One region of the Halomonas sp. HP20-15 genome, then DNA from elsewhere that is predicted to be linked to it. Evidence: predicted binding sites of a transcription regulator. Region 1 holds the regulator's gene; each other region holds the start of a gene.

Region 1 (2,202 bases):
AATCCCTTCACCGTGATGCTGTCGCTGGGCGGCGTGGCGCTGGCGTTCATCTACCCGTTCATGAAGCGCTATACCCACTGGCCCCAGGCGTTCCTAGGCGCGGCCTTCTCGTGGGCGATTCCCATGGCCTTCGGCGCGGTGCTGGGCACGGTGCCGGCCGACGCCTGGCTGCTGTTCTTCGCCAACGTGGCGTGGACGGTGGCCTACGACACCCAGTACGCGATGGTCGATCGCGACGACGATCTCAAGATCGGCATCAAGTCCACCGCGGTCTTGTTCGGCCACTACGACCGGCTGATGATCGGCCTCTTGCAGCTCGCCACGCTGACCCTGCTGGCCGTGGTCGGCACGCGCCAGGCGCTGGGCGGCTTCTTCTGGGCGGGCCTGGCGGCCATGGGGCTGATCTTCGTCTATCAGCACTGGTTGATCCGCGATCGCTCGCGGGAGCGCTGTTTCCGGGCGTTCCTCAACAATCACTGGGCGGGGTTGGTGCTGTGGGCCGGGCTGGCGCTGACGCTGTGGCCGGTCGCTGGCTGAGCCTGCTCGCCACGCCACGCCAAGCCGCGATTGCAGCGGTGCGCCGCTTGTCACAAGCTTGTCATATAGAGACGTTGTAATCGTCATCGACCTGTCATTGGTGGAGACCAGGCAACATGACATCCAAGACCGTACTGATCGTCGATGACGAATCCGCGATCCGCGAGATGATCGCCGTGGCGCTGGAGATGGCCGACTACCGGGTGCTCGAAGCCGACAACGCGCAGACCGCCCACGCCATGATCGTCGACGACCAGCCCGACCTGCTGCTGCTCGACTGGATGATGCCCGGCACCAGCGGCATCGAGCTGGCGCGGCGTCTCAAGCGCGAGGAAACCACCGCCGAACTGCCGATCATCCTGCTCACCGCCAAGAGCGAGGAGGACAACAAGATCCTCGGGCTCGAGGCCGGCGCCGACGACTACATCACCAAGCCGTTCTCGCCGCGCGAGCTGGTCGCGCGGCTCAAGGCGGTGCTGCGCCGGACCACGCCGCGCGGCATCGAGGATGCGGTCGAGATCGAGGGGCTGCTGCTCGACCCAGCCAGTCACCGGGTCTCCGCGCATGGTCAGTCGCTGGAGATCGGCCCCACCGAATACCGCCTGCTGCAGTTCTTCATGACCCACCAGGAGCGCGCCTATACCCGCGGTCAACTGCTCGACCAGGTGTGGGGCGGCAACGTCTACGTCGAGGAACGCACCGTCGACGTGCATATCCGTCGCCTGCGCAAGGCGCTCGGCGAGCCCCATCAGCATCTGATTCAGACCGTGCGCGGTACTGGCTACCGCTTCTCGGCCAGACTCTGAGCGCTTGCGATGTACTACTGGACCAACGAACTCTGGCGGCTGGGCTATCTGGTCGGCGGGCTGGGGCTGTTGGGCTGGGTACTCGGCGAACCGGGCTGGGGGCTGGCGGTCGGCCTCGGGCTGTTCGTATTCATCCACCTGCGCCATCTGCGCGAACTGTACGTCTGGCTGACCTACCACCCGGGGCGCGAGCCGCCGGTGGGCAGCGGCGTGTGGGGCGATCTGTTCGATCGCCTGTACAAGTACCAGAAGAGCCAGCGGCTGACCCAGCAGCGCCTGCGCGACGTGATCCGCCGCGTGCAGGAGTCCTCCGAGGCGATGCGCGACAGCGTGGTGATGCTCGACAGCCGCGGCGACCTGGAGTGGTGGAATAGCGCCGCCGAACGCATGCTCGGCCTGCAGACCCGCCACGATCGCGGCCAGCACATCACCAACCTGCTGCGCGCGCCGCGCTTCGTCGACTATTTCAACGCCCGCGATTACCGCGAGCCGCTGACCCTGCCCTCGCCGCTGCGCGACGACCTGATCCTGCAGTTCCAGATCACCCTCTACGGCGACGACGAACGGCTGGTGATGGCCCGCGACATCACCCGTCTGCACCGTCTCGAGCAGATGCGCCGCGATTTCGTCGCCAACGTCTCCCACGAGCTGCGCACGCCGCTGACCGTGCTCGCCGGCTACCTGGAAACCTACGCCGCCATGACCGAAGACATGCCGGCCGAGCGATTGCCGCCACGCTGGCAACGCGGTCTCAGCCAGATGCAACAGCAGACCACGCGCATGCAGAACCTGGTCGACGACCTGCTGCTGCTGTCGCGGCTGGAAACCGACCATCGCCTCGAGCAGGAAAGCCGCGTCG
Region 2 (2,202 bases), on a different contig from region 1:
CTGCTGGCGCCGGCCGATCGCCAGCAACGGCGACCCGTCCTCCCCCCAGATCGCCGCGTAACCCTTGGCGACCTTGCGCGGCCGGATGCGCAGGATCACTCCATGCAAGATCAGCCACCATAGCGGCCGCGAGACATCGATCACCCGTTCGTCCCACAGGAACTCCCCCAGGTAACGCCGCACCGCCTCGGGAGTCGGTGCATCCGGGGTGCCGAGGTTGGCCAGTAATACACCGAAACGGGCGTTGGGCATGACGGTCTCCTTGCGGGTGCGATTCGGGAATTGTATCAATGAGGCCGGCCGCTACGGGAATTAACTGATGCTATCGGCGACATTTGTAAAAGGTTTGTATAAATAACCAGCCGCCTGTGACTATGCTGCCAGAACGGGTGCATGATGTTGGAATGCCGAGCCTCGCCCGATTCTACGCACTGGTGCGTGCCTCACCGACTGAAGTGAGATCGATCATCGATGACGATACCCAACTCGCCGGCGCACGCCCGTGCGCCGCTGACACTGCTCTATGACGGCGCCTGCCCGATCTGCCAGCGTCAGGTCGCCTGGATCCAGCGCCACCCTCATCGCGAGCGGGTGCGCTGCGTGGACATACGCGCCAGGAATTTTTCCGCGAACGCCTGGGGGCGTAACTGCGAGGAGTTGCTGGGCCGGATGTTTGCCCAGGACGGCGGGGGAAAATGGTTCGCGGGGATGGATGCGGTACGCGCGATGCTCGCCCTGCTCGGCTACCGGCGGCTGGTCTGGCTATCGCACCTGCCGGGACTCAAGCCATTGCTCGACCGGCTCTACCTGACAGTGGCCCGGCATCGCTTTGCGCTGGGACGCTGGCTGCCTCCGCTGCGCTGAGCCAGGTCTGGTAACCAACAATCGCCGAAAAGCCTCAGAAGACCAGCGGCATGCGTGACGCCAACGGCTCCTGATAGTGGGCCTCGCGCCCGACCACCTCATCGTGGGCGACGAACTGCACCAGATAGGCGCGATGAATTCCGGCCCGCTTGAGCTCCAGATAGACGTCATCCAGGGCACGAAACAGCATCGGCTTGCCACGCCGGGTCAGCAGGTGCCTTTCGCCTTCGATATCCTCGATCTCGACCTGATAGCAGCGACTACCGGCGTGGCTGATGACGCGTACTTCGAAATTGACATGATTGCGGACGTACTCTTCGAGCGAATGAATATCCATGCTCCCTCCTTTGTAGTAATGCACGTACGGGGCGTTGGCTTCCTGCCAAGCTAACCGGAGCAGATGACAGCGATGTTGCGCCTGACGCGCCTTTGTCGATGCCGCGTCATGAAGATGTCTCGTTGCGCAAAGGCTATGAGCGCCCGGGCTTTAGACACGCATGGCAACGAAGGCAAGACATCGCATCGCATCGAGTTGATCGATCGGTCAGACCATCGATCGGGAGGGAAGTTCAGCGCTTTAATGGGCGCAAAACACCAGACCCGACAACGCGGGGGCGTGGTCAGGCCTGGTAGAAGGCGCGGAAGCTCGCGCCGAGCACGATTGTCCCGGGTCGTCGGTTCAGTCGCGCTGGAAGGTCGCGGGATCGATGGCGATGCCCAGCGAATTGCGATCCACCCAGTTGCCGGCCTTGGTCTCCTTGTAGCGGAACACCACGTAGTCGCCCTCGCCGACCGGCAACTCGGCGTCCTCGGTCTGGTAGCTATAGGTCACCCCGTCGACCACCAGCGCGTAGCGGTAAAGGTCCGGCATGCCCAGCCATTCCTTGAACGGCCCCTCGCGCGACACGCTCTCAAGCGTTCCACGCGCCTCAAGCTTAGGGGTCCGGTTACGATTGCCACGACGAAATCCACCCGCCATGCGTATCTCCTTGTCGACTCTATTGGATGGAAACCGTTACTGCCTGACCGCTACTGCCACGGGGGCGGCATTATACGGCTCCCGACGCGCGGCTCAACCGTGCTGGCCGGCCGGCATCATTCGCCGAAGTGCTGGCCGTAGCTATCGGGTGCCAGGTCCTCGAAGCGCGTGTACTTGCCGATGAAGGCCAAATGCACGGTGCCGATCGGCCCGTTACGCTGCTTGCCGATGATCACCTCGGCCAGCCCCTTGTTATCGGGATTGTCCTGATTGTAGACCTCATCGCGGTAGACGAAGGTAATCACGTCGGCGTCCTGCTCGATGGCCCCCGATTCACGCAGATCCGACATCACCGGACG
Region 3 (2,202 bases), on a different contig from region 1:
GGGGCTTCGGTGGTCAATTCGGCGGCGATCGTGCGCGACTGCTTCAGTGGACGCGAGGCGGCCAAGGTGCTCTCGACCATGGTGATGATCCTGATGCTGGCGCCGCTGGTGGCGCCGGCATTGGGCAGCCTGCTGCTGTATCTCGCCGACTGGTGGCTGATCTTCGCCTTTCTGGCGCTCTATGCGGCATTCGTGCTGTGGCTGCTGGGGCGCTATCTGCCTGAAACCCACGGCCGCGATCCCGATGCGCCGAGCTTCACGCAAGTACTGGCCAATTACCTGACGGTGCTGCGCCATCGCGAGGCGATGGGTTACATCTGCGCCGTGTCGATGTCGTTTGCCGGCATGTTCGCCTTCATCACCGGTTCGCCGTTCCTGTACATGGAGTATTTCGGGCTGTCGCCGGCGGTCTATCCGTTCATCTTCGGTGCCAATATCCTGATCATGGCGGGATCCAACCGAATCAACATCCGTCTGCTCAAGCGTTCGTCGCCTCAGCGCAACCTGCTGTGGGGACTGGGCATCCAATTTGCCTCGGGTCTGCTGCTGCTGCTGGCGTTCGCCACCGGGCTGGATTCGCTCTATACGGTCGCACCGCTGCTGATGGTGTTCGTCGGCATGCAGGGGTTGATCGGGCCCAATGCGATGTCGTCGATGCTCGACCATTTCCCCAGGATGAGCGCTACGGCCACGGCGATGCAGGGCAGCATCCAGTTTTCCTGCGGGGCGCTGGCCGGCGTGCTGGTCGGGGCCTTCGAGATCCCCAGCGCCTGGCCGATGGTGCTGACCATGGTCGGCGCCTCGATCGCCGGTAACCTGGGAGTGCGGGTACTCTCGGGGCGGGCACTGCGCGCTCAAGCACTGTCGGCTGGGGAGGCCTAGCCGCGCTCGAGGCCGGTCGGCTGACCATGTCATGAAGCTGTCATCTTCGTTAGGCATCTTGTGTCGGGCGAAGGTTGAACACTCTCATCGACAGGAGTTACCCGCAATGAACCGCATCCTCAAGAGCCGTGTCTTGAAGACTACCGCGATCGCCGCTGCCGTGATGGGCGTTGCGGGCGTTGCCCAGGCGCGAGAGCAGCTGCGCATCGTCGGCTCGAGCACGGTCTACCCGTTTGCCAGCTATGTGGTGGAAGAGTTCGGTGCCACCACCGACTACTCCACGCCGGTCATCGAGTCCACCGGTTCAGGCGGTGGCCTGAAGCTTTTCTGCGAAGGTGTCGGCGAGGACACCCCCGACATCACCAATGCTTCACGGCGCATGAAGACTTCCGAATTCGAGCGTTGCCAGCAGAACGGCGTGACCGACATTACCGAAGCGACGATCGGCTACGACGGCATCGCCTTCGCCGAATCCAGCAGCAACGAGCCGATCGACCTGACCCGCGAGCAGATCTTCCTGGCGCTGGCCGCCAAGGTGCCGCAGGACGGCAAGCTGGTCGACAACCCCTATCAGAAGTGGAGCGACATCGACGCTTCGCTACCGGATCGCGAGATCTCCGTCTACGGCCCGCCCACCACGTCCGGTACCCGTGACGCTTTCGAAGAGCTGGTCATGGAAGCCGCTTCCGAAGACATGGAAGGCTATGGCGGCGAAGGCTACACCGACATTCGCTCCGATGGCGCCTACATCGATGCCGGCGAGAACGACAACCTGATCGTTCAGCGCCTGGCCGAGGACACCAAGGCCTTCGGCATCTTCGGCTACTCGTTCCTCGAGGAGAACTCCAACACGCTGATCGGGGCCAGCATCGACGGCGTCGAGCCGACCCCGGAAGCGATCAGCTCCGGCGAGTACCCGGTCTCCCGCTCGCTGTTCTTCTACGTCAAGAACCAGCACGCCGAGTCCGTGCCGGCGATGTACGAATACGCCAACCTATTCATGACCGAGCAGATGATCGGGCCGATGGGTTATCTGAAGGGACTGGGGTTGATTCCGCTTCCCGAGGAGATGCGTAGCGAACAGCGTCAGGCGGTCGAGAGCCATGAGAAGCTCGAACTGGCCGATCTCAAGTAATCGCGTCGCTGCATGAAACGGTGGGGCCGGTGGCGCAAGCCGCCGGCCCGCATGCATGCAGGGTGGCCCCTGATGGGGCCGATTCCTGCCAAGAGAACGTTATGTCGACCAACCTGATCTATCTGCTTTTCTGTGGCGCGCTGTTGACGCTGGGGCTGATTGCCTTCTTCGTGGCGCGCACCAAG

The links. Region 1 encodes PhoB, which activates phosphate uptake and scavenging genes when phosphate is short. Its sites were predicted from a motif close to TGTCATANNNNTGTCANA; they were not measured.
Region 2: the regulator PhoB is predicted to act here: its motif matches at 1,306-1,323, upstream of R6258_RS17580 (DUF6482 family protein).
Region 3: the regulator PhoB is predicted to act here: its motif matches at 910-927, upstream of R6258_RS07255 (PstS family phosphate ABC transporter substrate-binding protein).

The regions. Positions count from the first base shown of each region.
Region 1 covers NZ_JAWQLY010000002.1:127,629-129,830, forward strand. Annotated here, with positions in the region: gene ubiA (4-hydroxybenzoate octaprenyltransferase) at 1-537, shown strand, start outside; gene phoB (phosphate regulon transcriptional regulator PhoB) at 654-1,343, shown strand; gene phoR (phosphate regulon sensor histidine kinase PhoR) at 1,353-2,202, shown strand, end outside.
Region 2 covers NZ_JAWQLY010000018.1:7,310-9,511, reverse strand. Annotated here, with positions in the region: gene hemH (ferrochelatase) at 1-252, opposite strand, end outside; gene R6258_RS17585 (DUF393 domain-containing protein) at 472-864, shown strand; gene R6258_RS17580 (DUF6482 family protein) at 899-1,201, opposite strand; gene R6258_RS17575 (hypothetical protein) at 1,544-1,843, opposite strand; gene dnaB (replicative DNA helicase) at 1,960-2,202, opposite strand, start outside.
Region 3 covers NZ_JAWQLY010000004.1:183,813-186,014, forward strand. Annotated here, with positions in the region: gene R6258_RS07250 (Bcr/CflA family multidrug efflux MFS transporter) at 1-882, shown strand, start outside; gene R6258_RS07255 (PstS family phosphate ABC transporter substrate-binding protein) at 989-2,017, shown strand; gene pstC (phosphate ABC transporter permease subunit PstC) at 2,119-2,202, shown strand, end outside.